DNA from 2 places in the Hydrogenophaga sp. L310 genome. Region 2 is predicted to be linked to the other one. Evidence: riboswitches for the same ligand, from Rfam matches in the RefSeq annotation. Region 2 holds a riboswitch; the other holds the start of a gene.
What was found. Region 2 has a riboswitch for thiamine pyrophosphate ahead of AC0GNO_RS05565 (thiamine ABC transporter substrate-binding protein). Riboswitches for the same ligand answer to the same signal wherever they lie in the genome.

Region 1: another riboswitch for thiamine pyrophosphate. It lies ahead of thiC (phosphomethylpyrimidine synthase ThiC); the one in region 2 lies ahead of AC0GNO_RS05565 (thiamine ABC transporter substrate-binding protein).

The regions. Positions count from the first base shown of each region.
Region 1 is NZ_JBVPZA010000016.1:60,094-70,985, reverse strand. It holds gene AC0GNO_RS20585 (hypothetical protein) at 114-656, shown strand; gene AC0GNO_RS20580 (PA0069 family radical SAM protein) at 839-1,933, shown strand; gene AC0GNO_RS20575 (oxidoreductase-like domain-containing protein) at 1,930-2,115, opposite strand; partial or broken gene AC0GNO_RS20570 (DUF1653 domain-containing protein) at 2,167-2,415, opposite strand; gene AC0GNO_RS20565 (TRAP transporter substrate-binding protein) at 2,553-3,635, opposite strand; gene thiD (bifunctional hydroxymethylpyrimidine kinase/phosphomethylpyrimidine kinase) at 3,754-5,328, opposite strand; gene AC0GNO_RS20555 (thiazole synthase) at 5,331-6,134, opposite strand; gene thiS (sulfur carrier protein ThiS) at 6,140-6,367, opposite strand; gene AC0GNO_RS20545 (FAD-dependent oxidoreductase) at 6,360-7,457, opposite strand; gene thiC (phosphomethylpyrimidine synthase ThiC) at 7,461-9,371, opposite strand; TPP riboswitch at 9,490-9,604, opposite strand; gene AC0GNO_RS20535 (DUF6920 family protein) at 9,770-10,291, shown strand; gene AC0GNO_RS20530 (DUF302 domain-containing protein) at 10,359-10,766, shown strand; gene AC0GNO_RS20525 (L,D-transpeptidase family protein) at 10,844-10,892, shown strand, end outside.
Region 2 is NZ_JBVPZA010000002.1:380,873-391,764, forward strand. It holds gene AC0GNO_RS05525 (lipocalin-like domain-containing protein) at 1-50, opposite strand, end outside; gene AC0GNO_RS05530 (FtsX-like permease family protein) at 47-2,626, opposite strand; gene AC0GNO_RS05535 (transglutaminase-like domain-containing protein) at 2,830-3,711, shown strand; gene AC0GNO_RS05540 (hypothetical protein) at 3,826-3,996, shown strand; gene AC0GNO_RS05545 (class I SAM-dependent methyltransferase) at 4,089-4,751, opposite strand; gene AC0GNO_RS05550 (hypothetical protein) at 4,980-5,639, shown strand; gene AC0GNO_RS05555 (Tle-like phospholipase domain-containing protein) at 5,649-7,298, shown strand; gene AC0GNO_RS05560 (hypothetical protein) at 7,427-8,014, shown strand; TPP riboswitch at 8,171-8,279, shown strand; gene AC0GNO_RS05565 (thiamine ABC transporter substrate-binding protein) at 8,345-9,415, shown strand; gene AC0GNO_RS05570 (ABC transporter permease) at 9,421-10,892, shown strand, end outside.

The sequences.
Region 1 (10,892 bases), on a different contig from region 2:
CCGCTGAAGGCCATGCTGTCCCGGCGGTCACGCCAACGCCAACCGCAGCGGTGGGGAAGAGCCCACGACGCGCCCACTTTGCGCAGGCCAAAGCCTCCACGGAAGCCCGGCACGTGGCCCACTGGGTGGTGGATTCGGGCGACAACCGCAACAAGCCATTTGTCATCGTGGACAAGCGGGAGGCCAAGGTCTTCGTGTTCGATGCCCAGGGGAAGCTGAGTGGCGCGTCTTCCGTGCTGCTCGGACTGGCCATCGGCGATCACTCGGTTCCCGGCATTGGAACCAAAAAGATGTCCACCATTCGCCCGGAGGAACGCACCACGCCGGCAGGCCGTTTTGTGGCGAACCTGGACAAAAACATGAAGGGCGATGAAATGCTCTGGGTGGACTACGACACGGCCATCTCCATGCACCGTGTGGCCACAGGCAATGCCAGGGAACGCCGCGTCGAAAGGCTGGCCAGTTCGTCACCGGCCGAGCGCCGGATTTCCTATGGTTGCATCAACCTTCCCGTCAAGTTCTACGACAAGGTGCTGAGTCCGGCCTTTACCGGAACGGACGGCATTGTGTATGTGCTGCCCGAAACCCGCTCGGCCCGTGAAGTGTTCGGGTCCTACGACGTCGAGGAAGCGGCCAGCCTGCAGGCCGAACGTTAGGCCCCGCCGGCACCGGTGGACTGCCGCGCGGCCGGGAGCCTGCAGAGTGGCCCGACCCCGCGCCCGCTGCGGGCTCCACGCGCTCCCGCCTGGCATGCGGTGGGTCGGGTGGGGTGGTCTTTTCAGGGCGTTGACGCTAAAGTCTGGATATCCATCCAGTGGTTTTCTTCCAGCGTCCCGCCATGCCCGACATCCTCATTCCCCTGCACGCCATCAAGGGCCGCGGCATCGCCCACCGCCAGCCGCACCGCTTCGAGCGCGATCTGCGGGCGGCGTTCGACGATGGCTGGGGCACGCTGGACGATGCGGCCGTCGCGGGCGAAGAAGCCGCCGCGCCGGCCACGCAGGTCACGTTCGAAGACGCCCGCAGCGCCATCACCCGAAACGACTCGCCCGACATCGGCTTCACCCTCGGCCTCAACCCCTACCGCGGCTGCGAGCATGGCTGCGTCTACTGCTACGCCCGGCCCACCCACAGCTACCTGAACCTCTCGCCGGGGCTGGATTTCGAGACCAGGATCATCGCCAAGCGCAACATCGCCGCCGTGCTGCGCGACGAACTGCTGCGACAGGCCTATGCGCCCGACCTGCTGGCCATCGGCACCGTGACCGACGCCTACCAGCCCGTCGAACGCGAGCTGCGGCTGACGCGCGAGGTGCTCGAAGTGCTGCACACCGCGCGCCACCCGCTGGCGATGGTGACCAAGGGCAGCGGCGTGGAGCGCGACATCGACCTGCTCGCGCCCATGGGGCAGCAGCGCCTGGCCGCGGTGTACGTGACCATCACCACGCTGGATGCGCAGCTCGCGCGCATCCTGGAGCCGCGCGCGGCCGCGCCGCACCGGCGCCTGCGCACCCTGCGCACGCTGGCCGAGGCGGGTGTGCCCACGGGCGTGAGCGTGTCGCCGCAGATCCCGTTCATCAACGACGACATGGAACGTGTGCTCGAAGCCGCTTACGAAGCGGGTGCGCGGCGTGCGTTCTACCAGGTGCTGCGTCTGCCCTGGGAGCTGAGCGAGATGTTCCGCCAGTGGCTGGCGCAACACTATCCGGACCGCGCCGCGCGCGTGATGGCGCGCATGCAGGACCTGCGCGGCGGCAAGGACTACGACGCCGACTTCGCCACCCGCATGAAGGGCCAGGGCCTCTGGGCCGACCTGCTGCGCCAGCGCTTCGTCAAGACCTGCGACCGGCTCGGCTTCAACCGCGACCGCGAGCCGCTGGACACGAGCCTCTTCCGGCCCGCGGCCCTCCGCGGGCAGGGCGATCTGTTTTAGGCGGCTGCGGCCAGCAGCGCCAGCGTGTCCACCCGCCAGTGGTGCAGCGCTTCGTAGAACCCCTCCCACACGCAGCCGTTGCAGCCGCGCCCGCAGCAGGTCGTGGGCTCGGGAGGTGGCGGGCGCAAGGCGGTGTCGAGGTCGATGCCGCGGCGCTGCGCCAGGCCGCGCAGGTGGGCCATCAGCGCGTGCGCCGTGGGCAGGTCGCCCAGCGGCAAGGCGGCCGGTTCGTGGCGCACGAAGCGGGGCTGCTCCTGGCCGTCGAACACGCCCGATTGATTGAACATCGCCGCCGGTCGCACCCACAGCCCTCCCTTCGCCAGACCTTCGCCGTAGAGGGCGCGGTACAGCGTCATGCCCTGCAGCGTTTCGCTGCAGCGCACGGTCTCGAGAACGTCGTACCAGCCGCCCTTGTAGTGGCGGTACAGGCCGGGCGGTGTGGCGTTCAGCGGGGGCAGGTCGTGGTCGGTGGGGGCGGTCATGGGCGCGGCGCAAACGGGGGCAGGGCCCCGAGTGTGCCAAACCCGGGCGTGGCAGCAGACCACACCGAAGCCCCAAGAAAAAAGCGCCCTCGAAGGGCGCTTTTTTCATGGGCTGAAGCCGGCTACCGGCCAGGGCATCAGATCTTGGCGCCGCCGATGTAGCTGTCGTAGCGCCACTCGGAGAACTTGCTCCACAGCACCTGGTCGCGCTGGAAGGCGCGCATGTCCTGGTGGATCTTCTTGAACTCGGGCGACTTGGCCTCGTGTTCGGCGAACACTTCCATGGCCGCCTTGAAACCGGCGTCCATCACCGCCTTGCTGAAGGGCTTGAGCTGGGTGCCGCTGGCCACCAGGCGCTTGAGCGCAGCCGGGTTCTGGGCGTCGTACTTGGCCGTCATGTCACGCGCCGCCACGGCACCGGCCGCGCGCACGATGGCCTTGTTCTCGGCCGAGAGCGCGTCGAAGGCTTTCTTGTTGATGAAGAACTCCAGCTCCGCGCCACCTTCCCACCAGCCGGGGTAGTAGTAGAACGGGGCCACCTTGTTGAAACCCAGCTTCTCGTCGTCGAACGGGCCGACAAACTCGGTGGCGTCCAGGGTGCCTTTTTCCAGCGCCTGGTACACCTCGCCCGCGGGCATGTTCTGCGCGACCACGCCCAGCTTGTTCATGGTCTCGCCGAACAGACCGCCACCCAGGCGCATCTTCAGGCCCTTGAGGTCGGCCACGGTCTTGATTTCCTTGCGGTACCAGCCGCCCATCTGGGTGCCGGTGTTGCCCGCGCTCATCGAGGTGATGTTGTACTTGGCGTAGAACTCGTCCATGTACTTGCGGCCGTTGCCGTGTTCCATCCAGGCGTCCATGTGGCGCGCGGTCAGGCCAAAGGGAACGGCGCAGCCGAAGGCGAAGATCGGGTCCTTGCCGGTGAAGTAGTACGACGCGGTCTGCGCCATTTCCACGGTGCTGTTCTGCAGCGCATCGACCACACCGAAAGGGGGCATCAGGTCACCGGCTGCGTGCACGGACACCTCGAACTTGCCGCCCGACAGGGCCTTGACGGTTTCCGAAAACTTCTCGGCCGAGCCAAAGATGGTGGGCAGCGACTTGGGAAAGCTCGATGCCAGGCGCCAGCGCACGGCGGCCTGGGCATGCACGGCGGGGGCGATGCCTGCGGACAACACGCCGGCAATACCAGCGTTCTTGATGAGGGAACGACGATCCATGAAAGTACTCCTGAGGAAGAAAGTGCCGGTGCCCCGTGGCGGCAGGCGCCCCGATCGCCCGGCGTTGACGAACCCCTCAACCATACCCCAGTCGCGGGTTAACCCCGCCGGCCCGGTGTCACACCGGTTCTTCGATGGACAGCGAGGCGTGTGGCAGCGCGGGCACCGCGTGCCGGCCCCGTCCGGTCAGACCCGTTTGCCAGGCCGCCAGCCACACGGGCAGGGTGGTCGATGGGTCGTCGCCCAGGCCGCGCACCACGCAGCCACCGGCTGCGCCCGCCGCGGCCACGGCCTGCAACTGTGCCGGCTCCAGGATGCCGCCGATGCCCACCACCGGCGCGGGCGCCATGTGCGCCCACCAGGCGAGGTTGTCCATGCCTTGCGGCCGCCACGGCATGTCCTTGGTGGTGGTGGGCCACACCGGACCGCAGGCGATCAGGTCGGGCATCAGGGCGGCGGCGCGGCAGAGCTCCCACAGGCTGTGTGAACTCAGACCGAGCATCACGCCCTGAGCGCGCGCCGCCTGAAGTTGCGCGCGGTCTTCCGGCGTGAGGGCGAGCAGGTCTTCCTGCCCCAGGTGCAGCGCGCGGGCGCCCGCTTGCAGGGCGAGTTGCCAGTGGTCGTTGATGACCAGCGTGGCGCTCGCCGCATGGGCCGCGCGCTGGCTGCGCTGGATGGCTTCGCTCAGTTGCGCTGTCCATGTCGCATCGGCCACGCCGGCCGGGCGCTTCATGCGCAGCTGGATGGTGGGTACGGTGGGTTGCGCGCGCAGCACGGCTTCCACGCGTTCGGCGCTGTCCACGATGGCGTAGACACCGGGCTCGAGCCCACGCAGGCGCTCGGGCCAGTCGGCGGGCGCGCTGTCGTCCAGGCTCAGACGCGGAAGCAGCGTGGGGTCGTTGCCGAAGCCGGGCAGCGCGATCACCGGACCCGCACCCCGGCCCACGGTGCGTGCGTGGCGCAGCGCGTGGGTGGTGGCCATCTTGGCGAGCACGGCGGCGTCGGCCGCGACGAAGCCCAGCGCCAGCGCGGCGGCCAGCGAGGTGGCGAAGGTGCAGCCGGTGCCGTGGTTGTTCGACGTGTCCACACGCGGCAGGCTGAGCCAGCCGCGTGCGTGGGGCGTGTGCAGCCAGTCGAGCGAGAGGCCCGGTGTGCCGGCGTCACCGCCCGTCACCACCACCGCCTGCGCGCCCAGCCGCTGCAGGGCCCCGGCGAGCCCGGGCACGTTGTTCGCTGCGTCGGCGCCGAGCAAGGCCGCGGCTTCGCGCTGGTTGGGCGTGATCACGCTGGCGCGCGGCAGCAGTTCGTCGCGGTAGATCTGCAGCAGCTCGTCGCTGGTGAACGCCGCTCCGGTGCTGGCGCGCAGCACCGGGTCGATCACCAGCTGCACCGGCCCGCGCTCACGCAGGCGGTCCACCCAGCGTGCCACCGCGCGCGCGTTGGCGGCGCTGCCGAGCAGCCCGGTCTTGATCACGCGCGGCGGCAGGTCGGCGGCCAGGGCTTGGAGCTGAGCGTCCAGCAGCTCGGGCGCCACAGCCTGCACCTGCGTCACGGCCACGGTGCTCTGCGCGGTGACGGCCGCCACCACCGGGCAGAGGTGCACGCCGAAGGCATCGGCCGCGCGCTGGTCGGCTGCCAGGCCCGCGCCGCCACCGCTGTCGGTGCCGGCGATGCTCCAGATCACAGGGGTCATGGTCAGTTGATCAGAAAAGGATGACCGGACACCGGCGTGCTCGCCACCGCCATGTCCTGCGGCGCCATCACACCCGCCTCGTACGCCGCGCGACCGGCTTGAATGGCCAGGCCGAAGCCGCGAGCCATGCGCACCGGGTCCACGGCCTGGGCCACGGCGGAGTTCAGCAGCACGGCATCGAAGCCCAGCTCCATGGCGGCGGCGGCGTGTGAAGGCGCGCCGATGCCGGCGTCCACGATCAGCGGCACGCCGGGCAGCCGCGCGCGCAGGGTGCGCAGCGCAAACGGGTTGATGAGCCCCTGGCCCGAGCCGATGGGCGCCCCCCAGGGCATCAGCACCTCGCAGCCCGCGTCCAGCAGGCGCTGGCAGGTAACGAGGTCGTCGGTGCAGTAGGGGAACACGGCGAAGCCATCTTTTGTGAGCTGCGCAGCGGCGTCCACCGTGCCCCAGGGGTCGGGCTGCAGGATGTGTTCGTCGCCCACCACCTCGAGCTTGATCCAGCGTGTGCCGTAGAGCTCGCGCGCCATGTGCGCCAGCGTGATGGCTTCGCGCGCGGTGCGGCAGCCGGCGGTGTTGGGCAGCAGGTGGGCGCCGTGTTCCAGCATGGCGGTGCGGATGATCTCCACAAAGCCGTTGTCGCCACCCGCGGCCAGCGTGCGCTTGAGGCCCACGGTGACGATCTGCGTGCCGCTGGCGGCGATGCTCTCGGCCAGTACCTGTGGCGACGGGTAGCCGGCTGTGCCGAGCAGGAAGCGGCTGTTCAGTTCGACGCCGTAGGGCGCCCAGGTGTTTGTCGGTGTGCTCATGGTGTTCATCCACCCACGATGGCTTGAAAGGTCAACACGGTGTCGCCAGCCGACAACCATGTTTGCGTGCGCAACGCTCGTGGCACGAACTTGCCGTTCACAGCCGTGGCGATCTGGTTGGCGTCTACCCCTTGTGCGTCCAGCAGCGCGGCCAGTGTCAGACCGTCCGGGCAGGGCAGGGTGTGTTCGTTGAAGCGCAGCGTGGCCTCGACCGGGATCAGGGTTTCAGGCATGGGCAGGCTCCTTCTCCATGTCGGCCAGAGCCGCCAGCGCGTCTTGCACCAGCGCCGGCGCCAACAGCCAACCATGTCGAAACAGGCCGTTGATGCGCAGCAGGCCGGGCTCGGCGTGGGTATGGGGTTCGTTGTCGTGCAGGGCGGGGCGCAGGTTGGCTTCCATGTGCACGATGCGTGCTTCGGCCAGTTCGGGCAGCACGCTCTGCGCCGCCGCCATCAGCTCGACCGCGCTGCGCAGGCTCACCGGCGAGCGGTCCTCGCTCTCCACCTCGCTCGCGCCGACCACGAACAGGTCGCCCGGGCGCGGCACGATGTAGACCCGGTGGCGCGGGTGCAGCAGGCGCACCGGGCGCTGCAGCGGTACACCGGGTGCTTGCAGCCAGATCACTTCGCCGCGAACGCCTCTGAGCGGCAGGTCGGGTGTCGCTCCCACTCCTCGCACATCGATGGCGAGATCAAACCGCACCGGCCCTTCACCCATCAAGTGCAGCACACCAGGCGCCACGCGTTCCACGCGTTCGCCCCAGCACCAGTGCACGTTCTTCGCGTGCACGGCCAGCGCGCTGAGCATGTCGCGCGACATGACCTGCGCCTCACCGGGCAGCAGCCAGGCGTGCAGACCCGGCGCCAGCGCGGGCTCCAGCGTGGCCAGCGCCGCACGGTCCAGCGGCTGCGGCGCGGGCAGCTCGGCGGCCAGGGTGGGCGCGGTGTCCAGCCGGGCCAGCACGCGGCGCGCCGCGCCCAGGTCGGACCCGTGCGCCAGCATCAGGCTGCCGTGCTGCTCGAACAGCGGTGCCCTGCAGCCGTCGGCGCGCAGCGCTTCGGCCACCTCGCGCCACAGGGCCAGCGATCGCCAGCCCAGGCGGGCGATCTCGGGGCCGGCGTTGTCCAGCTCCGCGATGGGGCTGAGCATGCCGGCGGCGGTGAAGCCCGCCGCAAACGGTGCGCCGCCCACCAACTGACCGGTTGGCGGAGCCTCTGGCCCCGAAGCCGGGTCGAACACCGTGACATGGTGCCCCGCGCGGGACAGCTGCCACGCGAGCAGGCGGCCGAGCACACCCGCGCCAGCGATGCCGATGCGTGCCATGGTTCAGACCTTGGTCGAGATGGATGACACCGGCACGTAGAACTCGCCGCCCACCGCCTTGAACTCCGCGCTCTTCTGCGCCATGCCTTCGGCCAGTGCTGCTTCTTCGCTCACACCTTTGGCGGCGGCGTAGTCGCGCACGTCCTGAGTGATCTTCATGCTGCAGAACTTCGGCCCGCACATGGAGCAGAAGTGCGCTTCCTTGCTCGAGTCCTTGGGCAGGGTTTCGTCGTGGTAGTCCTCGGCGGTCTGCGGGTCCAGGCCCAGGGCGAACTGGTCGCGCCAGCGGAATTCAAAACGCGCCTTGCTCATGGCGTCGTCGCGGGCACGGGCGCCCGGGTGGCCCTTGGCGATGTCGGCCGCGTGGGCCGCAATCTTGTAGGCAATGATCCCCTGCTTCACGTCGTCGCGGTCGGGCAGGCCCAGGTGTTCTTTGGGTGTGACGTAGCAGAGCATGGAGGTGCCCATCCAGCCGATCATGGCCGCGCCCACGGCCGAGGCGATGTGGTCGTAGCCCGGCGCGATGTCGATGGTCAGCGGGCCCAGCGTGTAGAACGGCGCTTCGTGGCAGTGCTTCAGCTGCTCGTCCATGTTGGCCTGGATCAGGTGCATGGGCACGTGGCCGGGGCCTTCGATCATGGTCTGAACGTCGTGCTTCCAGGCCACCTGGGTCAGCTCGCCCAGCGTCTTGAGTTCGGCGAATTGCGCTTCGTCGTTGGCGTCCGACGCGCTGCCCGGGCGCAGGCCGTCGCCGAGCGAGAAGCTCACGTCGTAGGCCTTCATGATTTCGCAGATCTCGTCGAAGTGCGTGTAGAGGAAGTTCTCTTTGTGGTGCGTGATGCACCACTTGGCCAGGATCGAGCCGCCACGCGAGACGATGCCGGTGCGGCGCTGCGCGGTGAGGTGGATGTAGGCCAGGCGCACGCCGGCGTGGATGGTGAAGTAGTCCACGCCCTGTTCGGCCTGCTCGATCAGCGTGTCGCGGTAGATCGCCCAGGTCAGGTCTTCGGCCACGCCGCCCACTTTTTCCAGTGCCTGGTAGATCGGCACCGTGCCGATGGGCACCGGGCTGTTGCGCACGATCCAGTCGCGCGTGGTGTGGATGTTCTTGCCGGTGGAGAGGTCCATCACGTTGTCGGCGCCCCAGCGGATCGCCCACACCAGTTTGTCCACTTCTTCCTCGATGCTGGAGGTGACGGCCGAGTTGCCGATGTTGGCGTTGATCTTCACGCCGAAGTTGCGCCCGATGGCCATGGGCTCGACCTCGGGGTGGTTGATGTTGGCCGGGATGATGGCGCGGCCGCGCGCCACCTCGTCGCGCACAAACTCGGGCGTGAACACATCGGGGATGCGGGCGCCCATGGGGTTGCCGCGCAGGCGCGCTTCACGCGCCGGGTCGCCCAGGTACTCGCGCATCCACTCGCGCTTGCCGTTTTCGCGCAGGGCCACGTATTCCATCTCGGGCGTGACGATGCCCTTGCGCGCGTAGTGCATCTGCGAGACGTTCATGCCGCTCTTCGCGCGGCGTGGCGTGCGCTGCAGACCGGCGGCCTCGGCGCGCAGGGCCTCGATGCGTTCGATGGTGGTGCCGTTGTTCTGCGCCTCGTTCTTCACGCCGTCGTCCAGCGCGGCGCGCTGCCGGCCGGTGTAGTTTTCGGTGTCGCCGCGTGCCGCGATCCAGGCGCCGCGCACATCGGCCAGGCCGGTGCGCACGTCGATGGCGGCGGCCGGGTCGCTGTAGGGGCCGGAGGTGTCGTACACCGTGACCTGCTCACCATTGCTCAGCAGGATCTCCCGCATGGGCACCTGGATGCTGGCCTGCGAGCCGGGCACGTAGATCTTGCGCGAAGCGGGGAAGGGCTCGCGGCTGAGGGCGAACTGGTCTGCGAAGGGAATCTTGTCGGGGGCGTTCATGGCGGCGGTCTCCTGTTGGGGCTGTAAATGCTCCGGAGACCGCCCGTCAAAACATGCACCCGGGCCCACCGCTGGTGTGGACGGACCCGTTGCACGAGGAACGGGTTGGGGATGCAGGCCCTGGGGGCTGCGCTCTTCTTTCGCTGGTACTAGCCAGATCAAGTTCACGGGTTCGGTTTTTCAACCATCTCAGCGCTGGACCTTTTCAGGACCGTGCACCCCGGAGCAGGGCGGAGTGTATCCCGGTTTTTTGAATGCGCTTCGCACCGACCCCACGGGGCGCTTGCCTATTGCGTTGCGCCCCGTGTCCGCCACCGCACCGATCATGCTGCCGCGTTTTGTTACGCTGCTTGATGGTGTTCCGCCGCCAACCCAAGCCATCGAGACCCTCCACGCCCATGACCTGGCTCACCTGGCTGTTCCTCATCGTCGCGGCGCTCGCGCTGATTTTCGTGGGCCTCAACGCCGTCGGTGCCATGCGCTGGACCGGGGCGACGCAGGCGATCCTGGCGCGTCTGGAGGCGAAACGCCTGCCCGCCGCACCCGCGCGCTACGACCTGGCGCCCGGCGTGGCTGTGCGTGTGCACGACAGCTATTCGGACGGTGAAGGCCTGCTGCACGAGGCCGTTTTTGGTCTCTTCAGCGTGGCCCACCTGCGGGGCGGTGGCGAACGGGCGCGCGGCGAGCTGTTCCGCTTCGATGCATCGGGCCTGATGACGTCCATGCGCGCCGAAGCGCGCGGCCGTATAGTCGGCAATGAGGTCAGTTCGGCTCCGTGGGAGGGCACCTGGGCCAACCACCAGCGCGTGGATGGCATGACCGTGCCCCTGTCCGGCGAAGTGGCCTGGCTGCTGCCCGAAGGCCGCAAGACCTACTGGCGTGGCACAGTCACCTCTCTCAACCACGAATGGTCGCCCTGAACCGGTCGCCGCCCAGCGAACCGCCACACTGTCACCCCGCCCCTCCCACCACCGCAAGGACATCACCATGTACGGATTCACCACCACCATCCAAGGCACCTCGTTCGATGAAGCGCTCGCCCACACCATCCAGGCCCTCAAGGAAGAGGGCTTCGGTGTGCTGAGCGACATCGACGTGCAGGCGGCCATGAAAGACAAGCTCGGCGTGGACATGCCGCGCTACCGCATCCTCGGCGCCTGCAACCCGCCGCTGGCGCACCAGGCCTTGCAGGCGGAGCCCGACATCGGGCTGCTGTTGCCCTGCAATGTGATCGTGCGCGAAGTGTCGAGCCACGAGATCGTGGTGGGCTTCCTGGACCCGCAGGTCATGGTGGGACTGGTCGGTGGCGCCGGGGTGAAAGCGGTGGCCGACGAGGCCGAGCAGCGCCTGCGCCGGGTCTGCACCAACCTTGGCGGACACACCGTCTCCGAGTGATGAAGGGCAGCACCTCGTGCTCATGCTCTTGAGCGGTGTCTGCCCGACGCTCGACGCCTGCCGGGGCGCTTGACCGCATGCCCACGGTGTATCGCGCCTTGCGCGGCCTGATTTTGGCGCTGGGCC
Region 2 (10,892 bases):
GCGGTGCCGAGCAGCAGCGAGCGGCGTTGCGGGTTGGGTACGGGTTTCACCAGTCTTCCTTTACGGCCTGCACGGCATCGCGGCTGGCGGCGGCGCGCCCGGCCAGCCAGGCGGTGGCGGTGCCGGCGATCACCACGGCCACACACAGCGCCAGCAGCCGCGCCCAGGGCAGCACGAGGTCCATGGTCCAGTGAAAGCTCTGCGGGTTGACCACGTGCACCAGCACCAGGCTCACGCCCAGGCCGAGCGCCAGCCCGGCGAGCGCGCCGAGCACCGTCCAGGCCAGGCCTTCGAGCGCGACCACGCCAAGGATTTGCCGCCGCGTCAGGCCCAGGTGCGCCAGCAGGCCAAATTCCTTGCGCCGCGCCAGCACCTGCGCGCTGAAGCTGGCCGCCACACCGAACAGGCCGATGGCTATGGCCACCGCCTGCAGCCAGTAGGTGACGGCGAAACTGCGGTCAAAAATGCGCAGCGAGGTGGCGCGGATCTGCCCGGCCGAAGCGAACTCGATCAGGCCCGCGGCGCCCTGGCGCCCGGCCAGCGCCCGGATGGATTCGCGCACCGCGTCTTCGTCGGCGCCGGGCGCGAGGTGCAGGGCCAGGTCGTTCACGCGCGCGTCGCCGGAGAGGCGCACGTAGTCGGCGCGGTCCATCACCACGCTGCCGTGCTGGCGCGCGTAATCGCGCCAGACGCCGGCGACGAAGAAGCGCGTGTTGTCGCCCGCCGGAAAGGCCAACGCCAGCGCCGGCAGCCAGCCGCCGGGCACCGCGCCGTGCAGGTCCAGCATGGCTTCGCTCACGTACACCGCCACCACGCGTTCGCCCGCCGCGGCCGGCGGCAGCGGCACCGGCAGGCCCACCAGGGGCAGCTTCTGGCCGGCGGGTGCGTCGCTGCCCAGGGCCAGCGGACGCGCGAGCAGGGTCACGGCGGGCAGGGTGGGCTTGAGCTGCAGCGAGGTGGCGCGCAACGGGTCCACCCGCGCCACGCCCGGCAGGGCGGTCACGGCCATGACGAAGTCGGGCGGCAGGCTGTTGCCGTCGCCCGGGCCGCTGCCGCCGGAGCGCACGTAGAGCTGCGCTGGCAACACGCCGTCGAGCCACTGCGTGACCGAGTCGCGAAAGCTCGCCACCATCACCGTGAGCGCGACCGACAGCGCCAGGCTCGCGACCACGCCGCTGGTGGCCACGGCGGCGGTCTCGCGCAGGCGGCGCGAGCGCTCGACCGCCAGCAACGGCAGGGCGTGGCGCGCCACCAGCGGCGCCAGGAAGTGCAGCAGCGCGCCGACGGCCAGCGGCAGCGCGGCGATGCCGCCGACCAGCAGCAGCCCGACCGAGACATAGGCCGCCAGCGGGATGCCGCCCACCGGCGGCGCCCAGGCCAGCGCGGCGGCCAGCGCCATGAGCGCCAGCGCCCAGCCGTGGTGCCGCGTTGCGCTGCGCCCGCCGCCCAGCCCCTTGAGCGCCAGCGCCGGGGCCAGGGCGGCCGTGGCGCGCGCGGGCCACCAGCCGCCCGCCAGCGCGGCGGCCACGCCCAGCGCGCCGTACAGCCCCGCGGCCGCGGCGCTCCACTGCAGTGGCGGTGCGGCGCCCGAAAAATAGCCGCCGCCCAGATCGCCGCCGAGCACGCGCAGCGCGAGCGCGGCCAGCGCCGTGCCCAGCGCGATGCCGAGTGCGCTGCCGATCAGGCCCAGCAGCGCCGACTCGGCCAGCACCAGTCGCAGCCGCTCCGGTGCCGAGAGGCCGAGCACGCCCAGCAGTGCGAACTGCTGCTGGCGCCGCGCCACCGACAACGAGAGCATGGAGAACACCAGAAAGGCGCCGGTGAACAGGGCCACCAGCGCCAGCACGGTGAGGTTGACGCGGTAGGCGCGCGACAGGTTGCTGGCGCGTTCACCCGCCTGCTCGGGGCGCTGCGCGATCACGCTGGGCGGCAGGTCCAGCGCGGCGAGCACGGCGTCGGGCCGGGCGCCCGGGGTCAGGCGCAGGTCGATGCGGCTGAGCGTGCCCACGCGGTCCGTCAGCGCCTGCGCGGCGGCCACGTCCATCACCAGCAGCGCCGCACCCGGGGCGTTCACCGTGCCGGCCACGCGCACGGTCTGCAGGCGCAGGCCGGTCTGTACCTGCAGCCGGTCAAGGGCCGCGCCGTCCCGGGCCAGCGCTTCGCGGGCGGCGGGGTTGAGGAACACCGCGTCGGGAGCAAAGAGGTCCAGCCGCCGGGCCGCACCGCCGTCGTCCTGGCGCGCCAGCACCGGCATGAGCGCGGGCGAAATCCGGGCCACCACCAGCGCGTCCACACCGACGATCTTCACCGGCAGCTTGCGGTCGCCGGGCAGCAGCACGGCGGTGGGCCACTCCAGCACCGAGCTGGCCAGCGCCACATCGGGGTGCGCCGCCACACGCTCCAGCAGCGCGTCGTCCAGCGCGCCCTGGCGCGCACGCAGCTCCAGGTCGGGCTGGCCATTGACAGCGCTCACCGCGCTGGAGAACTCGGCCAGTGCCGAGGCGTTGATCAGCTGCACCGCAAACGCCAGCGCCACACCCAGCATCACCGCCACCACGGCCGAGGCGGTGCGCCACGGATGGTGGCGCAGTTCTTGCATCGAAAAAGTGGTCAGCAGCGCACGCATGGTTTGAGCTTAAGCCCATCCGTGCGACGGGCAGACCCGCAGGGGCAAGCGCAGACTGCCAAGGTGCGCCAACGCACCGAAGCCTGCGCGCCGTGCGCGTAAGATTCTTTTCCCTGTCAACAGGAGAGTTCACCGTTCAGCCAGCGCACAGCGGCGCTGCCCGTGCTGCACCAGCAGCTCAACCCTTTTTTACGGTGACCCCCATGGTTCGCATCCACCTCGCCATCGACCTCAACTACACGGTCAACCCGCCCTCGGCGGACTTCATTTTCAACATCCAGGCGGCGCTCTCGCCGCAGCAGATCGTGGTCTGGGAAGAGCTGCAGGTCAGCCAGCCGGTGCCGCTGGTCATGCACACCGACGCCGCCACACGCAACCGCACCCTGCGCCTGACCGCCGGCGTGGGCCCGCTGCGGGTGCGCTACCGCGCCACGCTGGACATCCGGCACCACGAAGCGGCGCCCGAAACCGTGTTCGAAACCCCGGTGGCCCAGTTGCCCACCGACGCGCTGCTCTACATCTACCCCAGCCGCTACTGCCAGTCGGACTGCGTGACCGCGCTCGCCAACTCGCTGTTCGGGCAGATGCCGCACGGTTATGGCCGCGTGAAGGCGATCCAGGAGTGGGTGCAGAGCCAGGTCACGTTCCAGTCCAACACCAGCAACTCCATGACCTCGGCGCTGGACACCCTGAACGACCACAAGGGCGTCTGCCGCGATTTCGCCCACCTCATGATCACGATGTGCCGCGCGCTCAACATCCCGGCGCGTTTCACCACCGCGATCGACTTCGGCGCCGACCCGGCTCTGGGACCGACCGACTTCCACGCCTACGTCGAGGTCTACCTCGGCCACCGCTGGTACCTGTTCGATCCGTCCGGCACCGCCATTCCCATGGGCTTCGTGCGCATCGGCACCGGCCGCGATGCCGCCGATGCCTCGTTCGCCACCATCTTTGGCGGCGTGCAGGCGCAGGCGCCGGTCATCGACATTTCGGCCCAGGTGAACCCGCAGAACGGCTGGCAGATGCCGGTGCACCGCACCGAGGCGCTGTCCACCGACAGCGGCTGGCACACCGGCTTCTGACCGTTCCCGGGGGCTGGCGGGCCGGCTAAGCCGATCCGCCCGTCCGCCGGCGCCAGGCCCGGGCCGCGCCTGTGGCCTAATAAGGGGTTTTCAACTTCTCTCTCTGGAACCGACATGGGCAACAAAATCGTCACCGAAGCCGACCGCAAAGCCACCCCCCGCCCCACTCCCGTCCCCGGCATGACGCTGGTCAGCCCGGGCCGTGGTCAGCGCGTGAGCCTGGAGCGTGGCGTGGCCACCCGCTCGAAGAAGAACCCGGGCAAGCGCTCCGGCAAGGGCGGCTGATCGCCTGTCCTGCCGGCCTTCGGGCCGGCGCCTGAAAAAGGTCCGTTGCGGACCTTTTTTGTTTTCCGGAAGTGCTTTCGGGCTCCGTGCTCTCAGCGCCGGAACGTGAGGAAGCGGCCCTTGTAGGCCTCGCCGCCTTCCAGTGTCTTGTCGGCCGTGCGCATGGTCAGGCGGTAGCCCAGCGCCGCCATCTCGCGGCAGAAGGCGCTGCGGTTGCTGCGGTCCGGGTCCACGATGATGATTTCAGCGTGCAGGGTCGCGTGCTGGTCGATGAAGCGCGCGAGCTGGGCGGGCTGCTGGCGTTCGTAGAGCAAGTCGCTGCCGATGATGAGGTCGAAGCGGCCCAGGCCGCTGGCGCCGCTGGCGTCGTCCAGCGCCCAGTTGCCGGGCTTGCAGGGCAGTGGGCCCAGACCGTTGGCGAGCAGGTTTTCCCGCAGGAAGGCCTCGGTCAGCGGATGCCAGTCGGTCACGGTCACATTGCCGGCCCGGCGGTGGATCACCAGGCTGGCCAGCGCCAGGCCGGCGCCGATTTCCAGGATGCGTTTGCCTTCGATGGGGTGGCTGTGCATGGCCAGCGCGAGCACGCGCGCCGAGGGCCAGACCTGGCCAAACAGCGGCCAGCCCGAGGCGCCCATGCCCGCGTCTTCGGCGCTGCCTAACGGGTCAGCGTACTGCTGGTTGTCGAGCAGGGAGCGGACGTCGTAGTCCAGTCCACCGATGTTGACGGTCTGTTGACGGACCTCGTAGCCGGGCATGTGCGGTTCTTTTCATGGTGCGTGTGCGGTGTGAAACGGTTCTGGTCGAACGGGCACAGCGCTTCCATGGGCACCATGGGCAGGGGCATGCGGGCCGAGGAGGCAATCTCGCGGGTGGGCCGCGCAATGGCTGCGGGCCCGGACCACGGTAACACAGGGGGTGGATGCGCCGTGTAATGAAATCTTTCGATGTATATTCCACCGGCATATTGCAGGGAGCGAACACACATGACACGACCACATCGATGGATCACCACCTTGAGCCTGTGCCTGCTGGCGGGGCTGGTGCAGACCGGCTGCTCGACGGCGGCGAAAGCCGTTGACCCGGTGCACATCAGCAGCCAGCAGCGCGACTTCGACAAGCAGACCGGTATCCTGCGCCAGCACATGCAGGCGCTGCAGGCCCGAGGCGATCCGCTGGGGGACTACTACTACGCGCTGGCGAATTCGGACGGCTGGATCCACGACGTCACCGACCCGAAGGCCATCACGGCGCTGTTCGAGAAGGCGGCGGCCAAGGGGTCGATGGACGCGAAGATCCTGCTGGCACTGCAGGTGGCGATGGACGAGCTCATCCCTGGACAACTGGACGACGGCCAGGGGCCGGGGCGGGATCTGGCGCAGTGGGAGCGTGGTTTGGCGCAGTTGCTGCCGCTGTTGCAGCAGCAATGCAGCGCCCGGCGGCTGGTGCTCGATATGGGCAAGCCTCGCGTGCGCTACTACTCGATTGCCTACAAGGTGTGGCCAACGTTCAGAGATGGACGACACACGCAAAACGAGCAGGGTCAATGGGTGCCGTATGTGCCGAAAGATCCCACACGGCAGAAGGTTTGGGAATCCATTCACCGAAGCTGCTCCATTCCGCAAAACGAATGGCTGTACGAATGAGGCGTTCTCATGGACAACAGACCGTCGAACCAAGCCGCGCAACCCGTTAACGCCCTCGACGCTGCCATCGGCATGCGCCTAGCCTATTGGGCCTACGAACACAAAGATATTCAGAAAGCGGAAAAGGTCGCCACCTACCCGGACGCATGGGAGCACGCAAAACCAGGCATTCACCTCCCAGCCGGTTGGGCTGTTGCCCGACAGGATGCCGAAGGCCGTTTGTTACCCGGCAGCCCGGAAGGCTGGAATACCCAGCACAACGCCGATGGCCAGCTGGAAAACCAGTTCAAGGTTTCCATCAATCGCGACACGCATGAAATCAGTTTCGACTTCAAAGGCTCGGATGCCTGGAGCAACTGGAAGTCCGACCTGGGCAACGCGGGCGCCAGCGAGTTCGCCAAGATCGAAGCCAAGGCCCAGGCCGCCTACGAATACCTGCGCCAACACCCAGACTACAAAGACTACCGCTTCGCTGCCACCGGCCACAGCCTGGGTGGCGGGATGGCGCAGAGCTTCGCGCTGCGGAACAACATCGACGCCTGCGTCTACAACAGCCTGCCCATCGCGCGCGAAACCATCCGTGGCGACTACTACAAGGACGTGGGGGGTTATGACGCGGCGCTGGCGCGCTACCAGGCTTCGGGCCGGCAGGTGCACGATGTGCGCACACCCAACGACATCGCCACCTACAACTACGAAGGCGTGTGGCAGGGCCAGTACCTCAGTCGCCGCATGGGGCAGGCGCCCACCGTCCTGCCGGGCCCGTCCATGCCGAACTTCCTCAAGACCGCGCTCGTGCTCAGCGGCAGTGGCACGCTGGTGGCCGGGGCGATCATGGGCCAGGATCACGCCAACCAGGCCCTGTTCAACGCCCAGCAAGGGCTGGCGGTGAATGCCCAGGGCCGCTACCGCATCCCCGAAGGCCATGCCGATTTCGCCCGGGTGCCGCCCGAGGCGCGCCAGCTGTTTGCCCGGCTCGGCAAATCGCCGGTGATCAAGGCCAGTTGCGTGGCGACCCGCGACGACGTCTCGCCGTTCGACCGGTTTCACATCCGGCACGAAGACGGCAGCCAGGAGCACATCGCGGTCAACCCCCGTTCGGGCGAGATCGAAATCGACCACTACGACAAGAATGGCCAGCGCACCTTGATCGAAATGAACGGCCGCCGCGCACAGCCGGCCCGGGTCACCGAATTCGATGCAGAGGGCAAGCCCATCAAGACCGACACCGTGGCCATGCGGGAGGGCGCACCACCCAGCGGGCATGAGCAGACCCGAATGGCCCAAGCCGAACCCCGGAAGCCGGCGCCGGATGCCGCGCCCGTGCTGAGCCCGGCGCAGCAGGCGCAGTACGCGCGGGCCCACCAGCAGGCCGGCGAAGCGCTGCAACGCCTGGGCCTGAACCCGGCCCAGGTGGGGCAGGTCTGCGCCGCGGCCGTGGCGCACTGCGCGCGCGTGGACCAAGGTGAGCCCGAACGCTTCCTGGTGAGCAAGGACGGGCAGCGCCTGGGGGTCGTGCACGAGGGGCGCGTCCTGAGCGAGATGCCCATCGCCCCGGCGCTCGCACGCAGCACCGAAGCGCATCTGGCGCAAGCGGCGCAGCAGCGCGAGACCAACCTGGCGGTGAACGAGCAGGCCCCGGCGCCCATGCGGGTCTGAGGAGCGGGTTTCCGGCCGGCTTGAACGCAGCGGGTTCTGCGGGGACGGGAACTGCGGTGCTCGCACTGGATGACATTGCCTGAATGACTGAATTTTTCTCAATGATCACTGACACAAAAGGAGGGTACATGTTGAAAATCCAGGCCACCCTGTGGGCCGTCGCGCTGGGTTCGGTGCTCAGCGCCTGTGGCAACTTGAAGTCCAGCCCCGACACCCAGGGGCAGCCGGCCGCCGCCGCCGCGGTCGACCCGACCACACAGTGCCTGAGCGCCGCACCCACGCTCACGCGCCATTCACCCGGTGAGTTGTATCTGAGCGCGGCGCAATGTATCGACCAGGACAGGCTGGACGACGCGGCCTTCCTCTTTGGGGTGGCGGGGAGCGAGGGCCGGTTCGATACCCGACGGGTGGCCGACACCACCGCACACCAGGTGGCCAACTTCCTGGGGGTGATCTTCACGAAGCACGTCGGGGAGGCTTCATCTGCCAGGTTGTCTGACCACATGAGGAGCAAGTTCGATGACTTGCAGGCCCGGCAGGCGTTTTGCCGCAGGCTGAAGGGGCTTCCACCGCCCAGCTACTACCCGCAATACATGCTCGGCCACGGGATGCAGGCCTTCACCTCCGCCGACACGAAAGATGCCCTCATTGCCCTGCCAGATGCACACAAGTCCTGGGCGTCTGCGGTCAACGAGTACATGGACTGCGTTGAGTAGGGCAGCGCCTGGGTGTCGTTTACGAGGGGCGTTTCCTGAGCGAGATGCCCTTTGCCCCGGCGCTCGCACGCGATAGGCGTCCGCGCCGCAGACCCCGGCGCCCGTGCGGGTCTGAGGAGCGGGTCCCCGCCACGCACCGCCCCGCTCTACAATCCGCAGCTTCACCGGGGGTGCCGGGCTCGCAGCGACGCGGGCAGCGGCTGAGAAATACCCCTCTCACCTGATCTGGGTTGTGCCAGCGTAGGGAGCGTGAGCAGCCGGCCGCCGATGCATGCGAGCCGCCCCTGTCAGACGCTTCCCGAGGCGGTTTTTTCGACAAGGCGGCTTCACATGCAACGGCGGTTTTTTTCTGCGGCACTGGTTTCGGTTTCCCTCGCGGCCCTGGGCGCAGCGCCCGCGGTCTGGGCGCAGGCGGTGCCGCTGCGCGTGCTGACACACGGTTCGTTCGATCTGCCCAAGGAGCTGCTGGCGCAGTTCGAAAAAGACGCGGGCGTGAAGCTGCAGATCGTCAAGGCCGGTGACGCCGGCGAGATGGTCAACAAGCTGATCCTCACCAAGGCCCGGCCCATCGCCGACGTGGTCTACGGCATCGACAACACCTTGCTGCCGCGCGCCACGGCCGCGAAGGTGCTCGACTCCTACACCGGCCCCGCCGCCCATCGCGTTTCGGCCGCGGCCATGGCCGAGGGCGCCGACAAGACCGGTGTGGTTTCGGGCGTGGTCCCGGTGGACTACGGCTTCGTGAACCTCAACGTCGACAAGGCCTGGTTCGCCAGCAAGGGCCTGGCGCTGCCGACCTCGCTCGAAGACCTGGCCAAACCCGCCTACGCCAAGCTGCTCGTGGTGCAGAACCCGGCCACGTCCAGCCCCGGTCAGGCCTTCGTCTTCGCCACCATCGCCGGCCTGGGCGAAGAGGCGGCGTTCCAGTGGTGGGCGAAGATGCGCGCCAACGGCGTGAAGGTGGTCAAAGGCTGGACCGAGGCCTACTACACCGAGTTCACGCGCAACGGCGGCACGCGGCCCATCGTCGTCAGCTATGCCAGCAGCCCGGCCGCCGAGGTGTTCTACGCCAAGGAAAAACTCAGCGTTTCACCCACCGCCAACCTGTTCCTCAAGGGCGGCGTGTTCCGCCAGGTCGAGGGCGTGGCGCTGGTGAAGGGTGGCAACCCGGCCGCGCGCGATGCCGCCAGCCAGTTCATCGAGTTCCTGCGCTCGGCCCCGGCCCAGCAGGCGCTGCAGACCACGATGTGGATGTTCCCGGCCGAAGCCGGCGCGGCCCGGGCGGACGTGATGAAACAGCACGCCAGTGAGCCGACGGCGTTTGACAACCCCAGCGCCGCAGAGGCCTCCGCCAAAGGCAAGGCCTGGCTGCAGCGCTGGACCAAGGTGGTCCTCAAATAAACCCCATGCCGCGCCCGCCAGCCCGCTGGCTGCTGCCCGCGTTGCCGCTGGCCTTTCTGGCGTTGCTGCTGGTGGCGCCGGTGATGCGGCTGCTGGCCGAGGGGCTGGGGGCGGGGGAATGGTCCGGTGGCGAGCCGCTGCGCTGGCTCGATGTCTGGCAGGACGAGTACCTGCGCTGGCGGGTGTTGTGGTCCCTGGCCCAGGCGGCGATCACCTGCGCGCTGGCCCTGGTGCTCGGTTTGCCGGTGGCCTGGGTGCTGGCGCGGCTGGAGTTTCCGGGCCGGGCGCTCGTGCTGCGCCTGCTGATGTTGCCCTTTGTTGTGCCCACGCTGGTGGCCGCGCTCGGCGTGCTGGCGCTCTGGGGGCCGCGCGGTCTGCTCGGCGCGCCGCTGGCCGGGGCCGGCATCGAGCTGGTGGACACGCCCTGGCTGCTGCTCTACGGCAACCTGTTTTTCAACCTCTGCGTGGTGGTGCGCGCCGGTGTGGACGCGCTGGAGCAGGTGAGTGCGCCGCGCGTGGCCGCCGCTCGCACGCTGGGCGCCACGCCCTGGCGCGCCTTCTGGCGCGTGGAGTGGCCGGCGATCGCACCCTGGCTGGCCTCGGCACTGTGCCTGGTGTTCCTGTATTGCTTCGCCGGTTTCGGCCTCGCGCTGATCCTGGGCGGGCAGCGCTACGCCACGGTCGAGGTCGAAATCTACACCCTGGTGGCGCACGAACTGGAACTGGGTCAGGCGGGCGTGCTCGCGGTCTGGATGCTGGGGCTGACCGGCGCCGTGGCGCTGGCCTACGCCTGGCTGGAGAAGCGGCTCGCGGCGCCGGGTCGCGTGTCGCCGGTGCTGCGCCAGCGCCCGCGCAGCGGGGCGCAGTGGGCGGCGGTGGGGGCTGCGCTGGCGGTGCTGTTCGTGGTCTGTGCCGCGCCGCTGCTGGCCATCGTGTGGCGCGCGGCGCAGGCGCTGTGGAGCGGGCAGGGCGCCCATGTGCTGTTCGAAGCCGACACGCGCGCGGCCCTCTGGAACACGCTGCGCTTCACCGCCATGGCGCTGACCCTGGCCACCGCGCTCGGCCTCACACACGCGCTGGCGGTGCGCGCGCTGGACGTGGCGAGCCTGCAGCGCAACGCCAGCGAAGCGCGCGGTGTGCTGGCGCTGGCCTGGCGCGCCGCGGCCTTCCTGCCCTTTGTGGTGTCGCCCGTCACGGTCGCGTTTGGCCTGCTGCTGCTCTACCCGGACTGGACCGCGAGCCTGGCCCTGCTGGTGGCGGCCTACGCGCTGCTGGCCTACCCCTTCGTGGCCAAGTCGCTCACGGCCGCACTCGACAGCCTGCCCGCGAGCTACGCGCAGGCCGCGGCCACGCTGGGCGCGCGGCCGTGGCGCGTGTTGTGGCGGGTCACGCTGCCGCTGGTGGCGCCTGCGTTGCGCCGCGGCATGGCCTTCGCCGCCGCCACCGCGCTGGGCGAGTTCGCCGTCACGCTGTTTCT